DNA from 2 places in the Peribacillus sp. FSL H8-0477 genome. Region 2 is predicted to be linked to the other one. Evidence: a T-box and tRNA genes for the amino acid it is inferred to sense, from the RefSeq annotation. Region 2 holds a T-box; the other holds one or more tRNA genes.
What was found. The T-box of region 2 lies ahead of leuS (leucine--tRNA ligase). A T-box ahead of a tRNA ligase gene usually reads a tRNA of that ligase, here a tRNA-Leu.

Region 1: it has a tRNA-Leu gene. The T-box ahead of leuS (leucine--tRNA ligase) is inferred to sense a tRNA for this amino acid. The anticodon was not compared.

The regions. Positions count from the first base shown of each region.
Region 1 is NZ_JBBODE010000002.1:219,098-226,128, reverse strand. It holds rRNA gene rrf (5S ribosomal RNA) at 1-11, opposite strand, end outside; tRNA gene MHI18_RS12925 (tRNA-Met) at 263-336, opposite strand; rRNA gene rrf (5S ribosomal RNA) at 366-481, opposite strand; rRNA gene MHI18_RS12915 (23S ribosomal RNA) at 547-3,479, opposite strand; rRNA gene MHI18_RS12910 (16S ribosomal RNA) at 3,620-5,165, opposite strand; tRNA gene MHI18_RS12905 (tRNA-Gly) at 5,264-5,337, opposite strand; tRNA gene MHI18_RS12900 (tRNA-Pro) at 5,369-5,445, opposite strand; tRNA gene MHI18_RS12895 (tRNA-Arg) at 5,451-5,527, opposite strand; tRNA gene MHI18_RS12890 (tRNA-Leu) at 5,561-5,647, opposite strand; tRNA gene MHI18_RS12885 (tRNA-Leu) at 5,706-5,786, opposite strand; tRNA gene MHI18_RS12880 (tRNA-Lys) at 5,797-5,872, opposite strand; tRNA gene MHI18_RS12875 (tRNA-Gln) at 5,884-5,958, opposite strand; tRNA gene MHI18_RS12870 (tRNA-Asp) at 6,030-6,106, opposite strand; tRNA gene MHI18_RS12865 (tRNA-Glu) at 6,125-6,196, opposite strand; tRNA gene MHI18_RS12860 (tRNA-Ser) at 6,211-6,301, opposite strand; tRNA gene MHI18_RS12855 (tRNA-Asn) at 6,305-6,379, opposite strand; gene MHI18_RS12850 (SprT family protein) at 6,568-7,031, opposite strand, start outside.
Region 2 is NZ_JBBODE010000001.1:1,606,708-1,613,738, forward strand. It holds gene MHI18_RS08110 (rhodanese-like domain-containing protein) at 1-13, opposite strand, end outside; gene leuS (leucine--tRNA ligase) at 80-2,494, opposite strand; T-box leader at 2,551-2,776, opposite strand; gene MHI18_RS08120 (YtzC family protein) at 3,064-3,327, opposite strand; gene MHI18_RS08125 (hypothetical protein) at 3,442-3,786, opposite strand; gene MHI18_RS08130 (TIGR01212 family radical SAM protein) at 4,179-5,141, shown strand; gene MHI18_RS08135 (tRNA (mnm(5)s(2)U34)-methyltransferase) at 5,138-5,710, shown strand; gene MHI18_RS08140 (alpha/beta hydrolase) at 5,748-6,554, opposite strand; gene MHI18_RS08145 (gamma carbonic anhydrase) at 6,667-7,031, shown strand, end outside.

The DNA of each region.
Region 1 (7,031 bases), on a different contig from region 2:
TCACTGCCAGACATTATTCATTTCTTACTATAATATTATATTAACATTATTTTTACACAATTGCAAGAGCTTTTTTGTTTCTTTTTTCTTCTAGAAGAAATTGCTGCCTGTGGATCTTTAACTCTAACTTTATTTTCTCCATTTAACAACTGTTTATTCACTATCTCTTTTTTATCATATGACCTGAATCCGATTTAATGACACTTTTAATAGTCGAAACAAAAAAGACAACAGAGAAAGTTCTCTGTTGTCTTTTAAATGATTGCGGGGACAGGATTTGAACCTGCGACCTTCGGGTTATGAGCCCGACGAGCTACCGGACTGCTCCACCCCGCGACGATTTGAATGAAACTAAAAAAGAAACAGCCTGGCAATGTCCTACTCTCACAGGGGGAGACCCCCAACTACCATCGGCGCTGAAGAGCTTAACTTCCGTGTTCGGAATGGGAACGGGTGTGGCCTCTTCGCCATCATTACCAGACTATAAAGGAACGTTGTTCCTTCAAAACTAGATAATAAGAAGGGTTTTGCATGTAATTAAAACGAATGGTTAAGTCCTCGATCGATTAGTATTTGTCAGCTCCACGTGTCACCACGCTTCCACCTCAAACCTATCTACCTGATCATCTTTCAGGGATCTTACTAGCTTACGCTATGGGAAATCTCATCTTGAGGGGGGCTTCATGCTTAGATGCTTTCAGCACTTATCCCGTCCGCACGTAGCTACCCAGCTATGCCTTTGGCAAGACAACTGGTACACCAGCGGTGCGTCCATCCCGGTCCTCTCGTACTAAGGACAGCTCCTCTCAAATTTCCTGCGCCCACGACGGATAGGGACCGAACTGTCTCACGACGTTCTGAACCCAGCTCGCGTACCGCTTTAATGGGCGAACAGCCCAACCCTTGGGACCGACTACAGCCCCAGGATGCGATGAGCCGACATCGAGGTGCCAAACCTCCCCGTCGATGTGGACTCTTGGGGGAGATAAGCCTGTTATCCCCGGGGTAGCTTTTATCCGTTGAGCGATGGCCCTTCCATGCGGAACCACCGGATCACTAAGCCCGACTTTCGTCCCTGCTCGACTTGTAGGTCTCGCAGTCAAGCTCCCTTGTGCCTTTACACTCTACGAATGATTTCCAACCATTCTGAGGGAACCTTTGGGCGCCTCCGTTACTCTTTAGGAGGCGACCGCCCCAGTCAAACTGTCCACCTGACACTGTCTCCCACCCCGATAAGGGGCGCGGGTTAGAATTTCAATACAGCCAGGGTAGTATCCCACCAATGCCTCCACCGAAGCTAGCGCTCCGGTTTCAAAGGCTCCTACCTATCCTGTACAAGCTGTACCAAAATTCAATATCAGGTTACAGTAAAGCTCCACGGGGTCTTTCCGTCCTGTCGCGGGTAACCTGCATCTTCACAGGTACTATAATTTCACCGAGTCTCTCGTTGAGACAGTGCCCAGATCGTTACGCCTTTCGTGCGGGTCGGAACTTACCCGACAAGGAATTTCGCTACCTTAGGACCGTTATAGTTACGGCCGCCGTTTACTGGGGCTTCGGTTCAAAGCTTCGCTTACGCTAACCTCTCCCCTTAACCTTCCAGCACCGGGCAGGCGTCAGCCCCTATACTTCGCCTTGCGGCTTCGCAGAGACCTGTGTTTTTGCTAAACAGTCGCCTGGGCCTATTCACTGCGGCTTTTCCGGGCTATTCACCCTAAAAAGCACCCCTTCTCCCGAAGTTACGGGGTCATTTTGCCGAGTTCCTTAACGAGAGTTCTCTCGCACACCTTAGGATTCTCTCCTCGCCTACCTGTGTCGGTTTGCGGTACGGGCACCCTTTATCTCACTAGAGGCTTTTCTAGGCAGTGTGGAATCAGGAACTTCGGTACTTAATTTCCCTCGCTATCACAGCTCCGCCTTAATGGAAACGGGATTTGCCTCGTTTCCGGCCTAACTGCTTAGACGCGCATATCCAACAGCGCGCTTACCCTATCCTCCTGCGTCCCCCCATCGTTCAAACGATAAATTGGTGGTACAGGAATATCAACCTGTTATCCATCGCCTACGCCTTTCGGCCTCGGCTTAGGTCCCGACTAACCCTGAGCGGACGAGCCTTCCTCAGGAAACCTTGGGCATTCGGTGGAAGGGATTCTCACCCTTCTTTCGCTACTCATACCGGCATTCTCACTTCTAAGCGCTCCACCAGTCCTTACGGTCTAGCTTCGACGCCCTTAGAACGCTCTCCTACCACGGACACCCTACGGTGTCCATCCACAGCTTCGGTGATACGTTTAGCCCCGGTACATTTTCGGCGCGGAGTCACTCGACCAGTGAGCTATTACGCACTCTTTAAATGGTGGCTGCTTCTGAGCCAACATCCTGGTTGTCTAAGCAACTCCACATCCTTTTCCACTTAACGTATACTTTGGGACCTTAGCTGGTGGTCTGGGCTGTTTCCCTTTTGACTACGGATCTTATCACTCGCAGTCTGACTCCCAAGAATAAGTATTTGGCATTCGGAGTTTGACTGAATTCGGTAACCCGTTGGGGGCCCCTAGTCCAATCAGTGCTCTACCTCCAATACTCTCATCTTGAGGCTAGCCCTAAAGCTATTTCGGAGAGAACCAGCTATCTCCAGGTTCGATTGGAATTTCTCCGCTACCCACACCTCATCCCCGCACTTTTCAACGTGCGTGGGTTCGGGCCTCCATTCAGTGTTACCTGAACTTCACCCTGGACATGGGTAGATCACCTGGTTTCGGGTCTACGACCACATACTAATTCGCCCTATTCAGACTCGCTTTCGCTGCGGCTCCGTCTTTTCAACTTAACCTCGCATGGGATCGTAACTCGCCGGTTCATTCTACAAAAGGCACACCATCACCCATTAACGGGCTCTGATTACTTGTAAGCACACGGTTTCAGGATCTATTTCACTCCCCTTCCGGGGTGCTTTTCACCTTTCCCTCACGGTACTGGTTCACTATCGGTCACTAGGGAGTATTTAGCCTTGGGAGATGGTCCTCCCTGTTTCCGACGGGATTTCTCGTGTCCCGCCGTACTCAGGATCCACTCAGGAGGGAACGAAGTTTCAACTACAGGGTTTTTACCTTCTTTGACGGGCCTTTCCAGACCTCTTCATTTACCCCGTTCCTTTGTAACTCCATATTGAGTGTCCTACAACCCCAAGAGGCAAGCCTCTTGGTTTGGGCTGATTCCGTTTCGCTCGCCGCTACTCAGGAAATCGCTATTGCTTTCTCTTCCTCCGGGTACTTAGATGTTTCAGTTCCCCGGGTCTGCCTTCAGTACCCTATGTATTCAGGTAAAGATACTGTTCCATTACGAACAGTGGGTTTCCCCATTCGGAAATCTCTGGATCAACGCTTACTTACAGCTCCCCAAAGCATATCGGTGTTAGTCCCGTCCTTCATCGGCTCCTAGTGCCAAGGCATCCACCGTGCGCCCTTTCTAACTTAACCTACTAAAAAAAACATTCGGTGTTTTAAAAATTGATGCAAAATTTGCCTTCTATCTATTATCTAGTTTTCAAAGAACAAGGTTGAATGAATTACTCATTCAAAACTGAACAAAACAAAAGCGTCACGTTAATTTTCCTTAGAAAGGAGGTGATCCAGCCGCACCTTCCGATACGGCTACCTTGTTACGACTTCACCCCAATCATCTGTCCCACCTTAGGCGGCTGGCTCCTTGCGGTTACCTCACCGACTTCGGGTGTTACAAACTCTCGTGGTGTGACGGGCGGTGTGTACAAGGCCCGGGAACGTATTCACCGCGGCATGCTGATCCGCGATTACTAGCGATTCCGGCTTCATGCAGGCGAGTTGCAGCCTGCAATCCGAACTGAGAATGGCTTTATGAGATTCGCTTACCCTCGCGAGTTTGCAGCTCTTTGTACCATCCATTGTAGCACGTGTGTAGCCCAGGTCATAAGGGGCATGATGATTTGACGTCATCCCCACCTTCCTCCGGTTTATCACCGGCAGTCACCTTAGAGTGCCCAACTGAATGCTGGCAACTAAGATCAAGGGTTGCGCTCGTTGCGGGACTTAACCCAACATCTCACGACACGAGCTGACGACAACCATGCACCACCTGTCACTCTGTCCCCCGAAGGGGAACGTCCTATCTCTAGGAGTGTCAGAGGATGTCAAGACCTGGTAAGGTTCTTCGCGTTGCTTCGAATTAAACCACATGCTCCACCGCTTGTGCGGGCCCCCGTCAATTCCTTTGAGTTTCAGCCTTGCGGCCGTACTCCCCAGGCGGAGTGCTTAATGCGTTAGCTGCAGCACTAAAGGGCGGAAACCCTCTAACACTTAGCACTCATCGTTTACGGCGTGGACTACCAGGGTATCTAATCCTGTTTGCTCCCCACGCTTTCGCGCCTCAGTGTCAGTTATAGACCAGAAAGTCGCCTTCGCCACTGGTGTTCCTCCACATCTCTACGCATTTCACCGCTACACGTGGAATTCCACTTTCCTCTTCTACACTCAAGTTCCCCAGTTTCCAATGACCCTCCCCGGTTGAGCCGGGGGCTTTCACATCAGACTTAAGGAACCACCTGCGCGCGCTTTACGCCCAATAATTCCGGATAACGCTTGCCACCTACGTATTACCGCGGCTGCTGGCACGTAGTTAGCCGTGGCTTTCTGGTTAGGTACCGTCAAGGTACCAGCAGTTACTCTGGTACTTGTTCTTCCCTAACAACAGAACTTTACGACCCGAAAGCCTTCATCGTTCACGCGGCGTTGCTCCGTCAGACTTTCGTCCATTGCGGAAGATTCCCTACTGCTGCCTCCCGTAGGAGTCTGGGCCGTGTCTCAGTCCCAGTGTGGCCGATCACCCTCTCAGGTCGGCTACGCATCGTTGCCTTGGTGAGCCATTACCTCACCAACTAGCTAATGCGCCGCGGGCCCATCTATAAGTGACAGCCGAAACCGTCTTTCCATCTTCTCTCATGCGAGAAAAGAACATATCCGGTATTAGCTCCGGTTTCCCGAAGTTATCCCAGTCTTATAGGCAGGTTGCCCACGTGTTACTCACCCGTCCGCCGCTAACTGTTGAGTAAACTCAACAATTCGCTCGACTTGCATGTATTAGGCACGCCGCCAGCGTTCATCCTGAGCCAGGATCAAACTCTCCGTAGAATGTTTGACTTGCTCGGTTGTTTTTATAGTGTGTACTCACTTCTTTAAAACGTTGACGCTTTGTTTTGTTCAGTTTTCAAAGAGCAATAAAGTTAAAATGGAGCGGGTGAAGAGAATCGAACTCTCATCATCAGCTTGGAAGGCTGAGGTTTTACCACTAAACTACACCCGCATATATAATTGAAATTTTTATTGAGAAGTAATGGTCGGGAAGACAGGATTCGAACCTGCGACCCCTTGGTCCCAAACCAAGTGCTCTACCAAGCTGAGCTACTTCCCGAAATATGGTGCGCCCGGCGGGAGTCGAACCTACAACCTTCTGATTCGTAGTCAGATGCTCTATCCAATTGAGCTACGGGCGCTTTATATAAGAAAAGTATATTTTGAAATTTTGTTGGTGCGGCCGAGAGGACTTGAACCTCCACGGGGTTAACCCCCACTAGGCCCTCAACCTAGCGCGTCTGCCATTCCGCCACGACCGCAAAAGCGACTTTATCATCGTAACACGTTGGTGAGTTGCTGTCAACAAGTAATTTCTAATGCGGGTGAAGGGACTTGAACCCCCACGCCTCGCGGCGCCAGATCCTAAATCTGGTGCGTCTGCCATTCCGCCACACCCGCATATAAAAAATGGTGAGCCATGTAGGATTCGAACCTACGACCCTCTGATTAAAAGTCAGATGCTCTACCAACTGAGCTAATGGCTCGTACAAAAAAATGGCTGGGCTAGCAGGATTTGAACCTACGCATGACGGAGTCAAAGTCCGTTGCCTTACCGCTTGGCTATAGCCCAATAAATCTAATACAGAAAATCATCTTATCACATTACGATGTTTCACTGCAAGTACTTTTTTAAAATAATAATGGCGGTCCGGACGGGACTCGAACCCGCGACCTCCTGCGTGACAGGCAGGCATTCTAACCAACTGAACTACCGGACCATTAAATTATGTATAAAGTGACCCCTACGGGATTCGAACCCGTGTTACCGCCGTGAAAGGGCGGTGTCTTAACCGCTTGACCAAGGGGCCTTAAAAAATGTTCCTGGCGGAGAAGGAGGGATTTGAACCCTCGCGCCGCTCGCGCGACCTACACCCTTAGCAGGGGCGCCTCTTCAGCCTCTTGAGTACTTCCCCATATGGCTCCGCAGGTAGGACTCGAACCTACGACCGTTCGGTTAACAGCCGAATGCTCTACCACTGAGCTACTGCGGAATAATGTATCTTGTCTGCCGTTAAAAACCCGTAAGTTATTTTCTCGACTCTTTAGATTATAAGGACATTGTTATCAAAAGTCAACACTCTTTTTTAATATTCTTCATTTATTATTTAAGAAAGAAGTTTTAAAGCCGTAAACTCAATAACCACAAGGGTTTCAACCATTGATAAATCTAAAGAACTTTTCATTGGGCTATGATTTCTTTTGTCAACACCAGTCTTCCTTTACACTTTCCACAAACATATTTCGTTAGATTTATTCTTCTCTTTCTCTGATAAATCTGGCTGCAGCTTGTACAAGAGTACATAAGAATTCTCGACTTCTTCTGTTTAACTTGCTGTGAAGCAAGGGGCTTGCAGAAACGCGGGGCTTCTACTTCTCTTAGTAATTTTCTAAAACTGGCATCTCTGTGCTGATATCCTTTTCCTTCTAGATGAAGGTGATAGTGACATAGCTCATGTTTAATAATCCCTACTAAAACATCCATTCCGCCTTCTAAGTAATATTTTTCATTAATCTCGATATTATGAGATCGAAGTAAGTATCGGCCGCCTGTCGTCCGTAAGCGAGAATTAAAACTTGCTTGATGCCTAAACGTTTTACCAAATTCTCTTTCCGAAATATCTTCGACTAACTCCTGAAGCATCT
Region 2 (7,031 bases):
TAATTGCTTCCATTTCTGCACCTCTATTCATATATTTCCCTTTTATTAGAAAGAAGCTCCCTGGGGGAGCTTCTACTACTTAATTAGCAACGATATTGACTAGTTTCCCTGGGACCGCAATTACCTTACGAATCGTTTTCCCATCGATTTGTTCTTTAATGATATGATCACCCATTGCAATTTCTTCTAACTTTTCCTTTGGTGTATCCGTTGGAACCATTAATTTGACCTTCATTTTACCGTTAATTTGAATAACGATTTCGACTTCATCATCCATAAGTTTCGCTTCGTCGTAAGCAGGCCATGTTTCATAAGTAATCGTGTCTGTGTGGCCTAGTTTCTCCCAAAGCTCTTCAGCAATATGAGGTGCAACAGGTGAAAGCAATTTAACAAAGCCTTCAATAAATACTTTCGGCATCACTTCTGCTTTATATGCCTCGTTTATGAAGACCATTAATTGTGAAATAGCCGTATTAAATTTAAGCTCTTCAAAATTCTCGGTCACTTTCTTAACTGTTTGATGGTAGATTTTTTCAAGCTGAGCCAAATCATCAGTCTCAACAATATTACCAGCAATGTTACCATTCTCATCTGTCAACAAACGCCAAATACGGTCAAGGAATCTGCGTGAGCCGTCAAGTCCATTATTGGACCAAGCAATTGATGCATCAAGTGGCCCCATGAACATTTCGTACATGCGAAGCGTATCTGCTCCATGGCTCTCAACAATATCATCAGGGTTTACAACATTCCCTTTTGATTTACTCATTTTTTCGTTATTTTCGCCCAAAATCATTCCTTGATTGAAAAGATTTTGGAATGGCTCTTTAGTTGACACCACACCGATATCAAATAAGAATTTATGCCAGAAGCGTGCGTAAAGTAAATGAAGCACTGCATGCTCTGCTCCGCCTATATATATATCGACTGGAAGCCATTCTTTTAATTTCTCAGGATCGGCCAATACTTGATCATTATTCGGATCAATGTAACGTAAGTAGTACCAGCTGCTGCCAGCCCAGTTTGGCATTGTATTGGTTTCGCGACGGCCTTTACGTCCATTTTCATCAACAACATTTACCCATTCGCTTATCTTAGCAAGTGGTGACTCCCCTGTGCCCGATGGTTTGATGTCATTTGATTTAGGAAGTAACAACGGAAGCTCTTCTTCTTTAAGTGCTTCAATCGAGCCATCTTCCCAATGGATGATTGGAATTGGCTCACCCCAATAGCGTTGACGACTGAACAACCAATCACGCAAACGGAAGGTAACTTTCTTCGTTCCAATTTCTTTTTCCTTTAACCATTTAATCATGGCTGATATACCATCTTCTTTGTTCAATCCATCTAAGAAGTCAGAGTTTACATGCAATCCATCGCCCGTATAAGCTTCAGTTGTTACATCTCCGCCAGCTACAACTTCCTTAATTGGCAAATTGAATTTGACTGCAAATTCATAATCACGCTCATCATGAGCAGGGACTGCCATGATAGCACCCGTTCCATAACTGATTAACACATAATCAGCTATCCAAATCGGCATTTTTTCACCATTAACTGGGTTAATTGCATAAGCCCCAGTGAATACACCTGATTTGTCTTTAGCTAAATCGGTTCTTTCTAAATCACTCTTATGTTTCACTTGATCTAAATAAGCTTGAACAGCCTCGTTCTGAGCAGCTGTTGTGATTTTATCAACAAATGGGTGCTCTGGTGCCAATACCGCATATGTTGCACCAAATAGTGTATCTGGACGTGTTGTGAATACAGTAAATGTCTCATCATGTCCTTCAATACCAAATGTAACTTCTGCACCCTCTGAACGGCCGATCCAATTCCGCTGCATATCTTTGATATTCTCAGGCCAATCTACATCATCCAAATCATCAATCAAACGATCCGCATAAGCCGTAATTCGAAGCATCCACTGCTTCATTGGACGTCGTTCAACCGGATGACCTCCTCGTTCACTTTTTCCATCAATTACTTCTTCATTAGCAAGAACGGTTCCTAACGCTGGGCACCAATTCACTGCCACTTCATCAACATATGCTAAGCCTTTTTCATATAATTTAATAAAGATCCATTGGGTCCATTTAAAATAACTTGGATCAGTTGTATCAATTTCACGATCCCAATCATATGAAAAGCCCAATGCCTTAATTTGACGGCGGAACGTATTAATATTATGCTCTGTAAATTCTGCTGGATCATTCCCAGTATCCAGCGCATACTGCTCAGCTGGAAGACCAAATGCGTCCCAGCCGATTGGGTGGAGCACATTACAGCCTTGCATCCTTTTTACCCGTGCTAAAATATCACTCGCTGTGTATCCTTCAGGATGACCAACATGAAGCCCGGCACCTGATGGGAAAGGGAACATATCAAGCGCATAAAATTTCCGCTTGCCGCTTTCTTCACCCGTTTTAAACGTTTTATTTTCTTCCCAAAACTTCTGCCATTTCTTTTCAATCGAAATATGATCAAAACTCATTTTGTTTTCCTCCTATACCAATATGGAATTACAATAAAAAAACCCCTCATCCCTGTAAAAGGGACGAGAGGATTATGTATATCTTCCCGCGGTACCACCCAGATTGGCGACTATATTCGTCACCCCGCTCAAACATCCGTAACGTGGACCCTACGCCGAGTACTACTACACTTCATACCCGTAACTCCAAGGCGAGTTCGCGATCACTCCTGATTGGCTTGCACCTTCCGCCAACTCTCTAAACAGGTTCTAATCGGTACTACTCCTTATCATAGCCAATTTGAATATTTAATTATATAGGTATTTTAGTAAATAATCTCGATAAAAGCAAGTACTGCTATGAATCATTTTGGTCATGTTTTCCTTTATATATGCAGAAAAGACTAAAAAGTTTCATTGTATATAACATTATAGCATTAATACCCAGATAGACTTGCACGGTGAAAGAGTATTTTCGTCTCTCCTGTGCAAACCAAAAGTTAATTTTGTGTGCAATGGAAGCCCATATCGGTCCAATCAAGGGATCAAAAAAGGTTGTCGAGAAGTTTCTCGACAACCTTTCTGCAAAGTTAATGATCTAGTCTTACCATATTGTATTGCATTTGCTGAAGCTGCATTCTCATACGATACAGCTGTTCTCTTTGTTGGTCGTTCGCACTGCCCAAAAGTTTTTCTAGATCATTCATTGCTTCCTGCAGAGTCGCTTGTGATTGCACATATGTCTCGTCTCCGTAATGCTCCTGCCTAGATCCGTCCTGATACTGATCCTGAGCATAACTAAGAGCATTTTCACATTGCTGTATGCACATGCCGATTGATTGCCTTGTAGCCATAGTAGCATCCGCTCCTCTTCCGATCATTTGATGGGGTGACCATCTTTTATATTTTCGGCAGAATGACGCTGGATTATCTACTCCAAGAAAAACCATTCTATGTTGGATGCCTAATTACCCTTGCTGACCATACCCGCCTTGACCGTACCCACCTTGGCCATATCCACCATGATAGCCATGACCATACCCGCCCTGGCCGTAACCATGACCGTATCCATGCCCGTATCCGCCATGACCATGGCCATATCCACCATGATGTCCGTACCCATAGCCTCCGCCGTATGGCTGTTGACCATAACCTCCGTATTGGGGCTGGCCATATCCATACATATTGTATGGATATCCGTATCCTCCCATTCCTGGATTAAACACTTGCCCTCCAAACCCATAAGGCGCAACAAACTGACGATCAATATTTAAAAATTCAGGATTCTCAGGATAATAATTATTATTTTGCATGAGTAATTCCTCCTCTTTTTTTAGGTAACTCCTCACTCGTAATGTTATATGCCTAATAATCAAATGACGTGCAAATACAAAAAGTAAAATGAATTGGACATAATGATGACATCTTGCGGAAAGGGTTCAGTGAAAAAGACTCGCTGAAAGAGCAGCCGGAGAAAAGAGGGACATAAAACAAAGATGGGTAAACTGAAACCAGAATATATGGTCTTCTCTGAGGGCGCATTATATGGTGTACAAGCTGTAAAACAGCAAAAAAATATTGACCCTTCATCTAGTCAGCATTCACATTGCTGACTTTTTCTTCTCCCATAAAGCCCCCCTTCTTCTGTTTAAAAAGTTGTATAATAATAATTACCGATTATTCACCTTTTAAGGAGGTTACTGATTTGCATCAGATAAACCCGTTCAAATATGCATCAGACGAAAAACGCTACCACACCTGGAACTATCATTTACGTCAAGAATTCGGTCACAAAGTGTTTAAGGTTGCTCTCGATGGCGGCTTTGACTGTCCAAATCGTGACGGCACCGTCGCTCACGGCGGATGTACATTCTGTAGTGCAGCTGGATCAGGTGACTTTGCTGGCAGCAGAGTCGAACCGTTGGATGTCCAATTTAAAGAAATTAGTGAAAAAATGCATCATAAATGGAAAGATGGTAAATACATGGCCTATTTCCAAGCATTCACGAATACACACGCACCCGTAGAAGTACTTCGGGAAAAATACGAAGGCGTTCTCCAGGAAGAAAATGTTGTCGGTTTATCTATTGGTACCCGGCCAGATTGTTTACCTGATGATGTGGTGGAGTATTTGGCCGAGCTCAACGAACGGACGTATCTTATTGTGGAGCTTGGACTGCAAACCGTGCATGAGAAAACGGCTCGGATGATCAATCGTGCTCACGACTTTGCCTGCTACAAAGAAGGTGTTGAAAAATTACGAAAGCATGGCATACGTGTATGTTCTCATATTATTAACGGCCTACCACAGGAATCTTATGAAATGATGATGGATACAGCACGTGAAGTTGCCAAACTCGATGTTCAAGGAATCAAGATTCATCTACTGCATCTTCTAAAAGGAACACCGATGGTCAAACAATACGAAAAAGGATTACTTGAATTTCTTACCTTTGAAGACTATATCTCGCTAGTTTGTGATCAACTGGAAATTCTTCCTCCTGAGATGATTATCCACCGCATAACAGGGGACGGTCCAATTGAATTAATGGTTGGACCTATGTGGAGCGTTAACAAATGGGAAGTATTGAATGCTATCGATGCAGAATTAAAGAAGCGTGACAGCTATCAGGGGAAATTATACATAACGGAGGTTCCACTTAAATGAAACTAGAAAAGATCTTACCATTTGCCAGTCGTTTATTAAAAGACTCCTTAACTCATGGAGATATCGCCGTTGATGGAACAGTCGGAAATGGATTTGATACCGTTTTTCTTGCGGATTTGGTTGGTGAGGAAGGGCATGTTTATGGGTTTGACATTCAGCAAGCTGCGATTGATCAAACGGAGAAAAAGCTAGCATCCGAGAAGGTAACCGAACGATGCACATTATTTACTGCTGGACATGAACAAGTGACCTATCGTATTCCCGAGAAACACCATGGTCAAATAAAAGCTGCCATTTTTAATCTTGGTTATCTTCCTGGCGGCGATAAATCAATTATTACACATTTTGAAACGACTATTTCCAGTGTAGAACAGCTCCTTGATATTATGGCACCAGGCGGAATGATCGTCCTCGTTATTTACCATGGTCATCCTGGAGGAGCTGAGGAACGCGACCATTTACTCGAATATGCTGCCGCATTATCTCAGCATCGGGCACACGTCTTGCAATACCAGTTTATAAATCAAGTAAACGATCCCCCATTTATCCTTGCTATAGAAAAAATATAGATTAAAAAGAAGCTGCCGAAATACCGGCAGCTTCTTTTCATTGAACTACATATCCTAGCGTCTTCAGGCGGGTTTCGACAAAACTGAGCGCATATGTGAATACATCGTTTCTTTCTGGTTCATTAAAGATTTCATGATATAGTCCGTGCCATTCTTTGAATTGCTTTTCGCTGCATTGATTATAATTAAACCATTCTCTAACAGGGCGCTTGTCAACTACCTTATCATCGCCGCCCTGCATTAATAGCATTGGAACATCCTGAAATTCAGGAATATCCTCAAAGGCCTCCTTAATTGCGCCCAGCAGTTCACGATACCAGCGAACCGAAACCTTCGTAACATATAAGGAATCGTTTAGATCTTCTTCTTGGATTTCTAAATTTCTCGTAACAAGTTCAGGTTTGAGACCCGCATCAATTCTTAATTTAGGCAACGCGATATTTAATCCTAGTGAAGCCGCGCCAAGTAGCTTAGGCGGCTGTGTTACCAGTCCTAAACATGGTGAAGAAAGGATGACGCCGGCTATTTCTAGTTCATCTTCTTGTAAAAGTCTAATAGCAATCAAGCCGCCCATGCTGTGTCCCAGCAGGAAGACTGGAAGGGCATATTCATATGCCTCCTCAATCCAGGTCCTGACCTCATTTAAGTACTGGTCAAATGAATTAATATGTCCTCGATAGGCTCTTGTTGTCATTCCTTGGCCTGGAAGGTCCCCCATAATAACATGATACCCAGCAGAGCGCCACATTTGTGACAGCCATTTATATCGGCCGTGATGTTCCATTGCTCCATGTACCATAACAATTACAGCTTTCGGGCTTCCTTCAGCCTCCCATTTCCACATATGATGTCCCCCCTATCATTTCAAGGTGTATTTTTTTCCAAATAGATTTTCGTCCTTTATAATACAAATAATACATAAAAAATGTCGATTTCGGAAAGGATTTGTTTTAAATATGCCAGTGTACCCATATAAAAACAAAATACCTCAAATTGCTGAAAGCGTTTATCTTGCTGAGAATACGATAATAACAGGTGATGTTACCATTGATGCTGAATCAACCATTTGGTTCAATTCCGTCATTCGAGGGGATGTTGCTCCAACTATTATCGGAAAAAAAGTTAACATTCAGGATAATAGTATTTTACACCAAAGCCCTAATAATCCACTGATTATTGAAGATGAAGTGACTATTGGACATCAAGTTATTCTTCATAGCTGTAAAGTTAGGAAAGGTGCACTTGTTGGAATGGGCTCAATCATTCTTGATAAAGCTGAAATCGGTGAGGGTGCATTTATCGGAGCCGGCAGTTTAGTCCC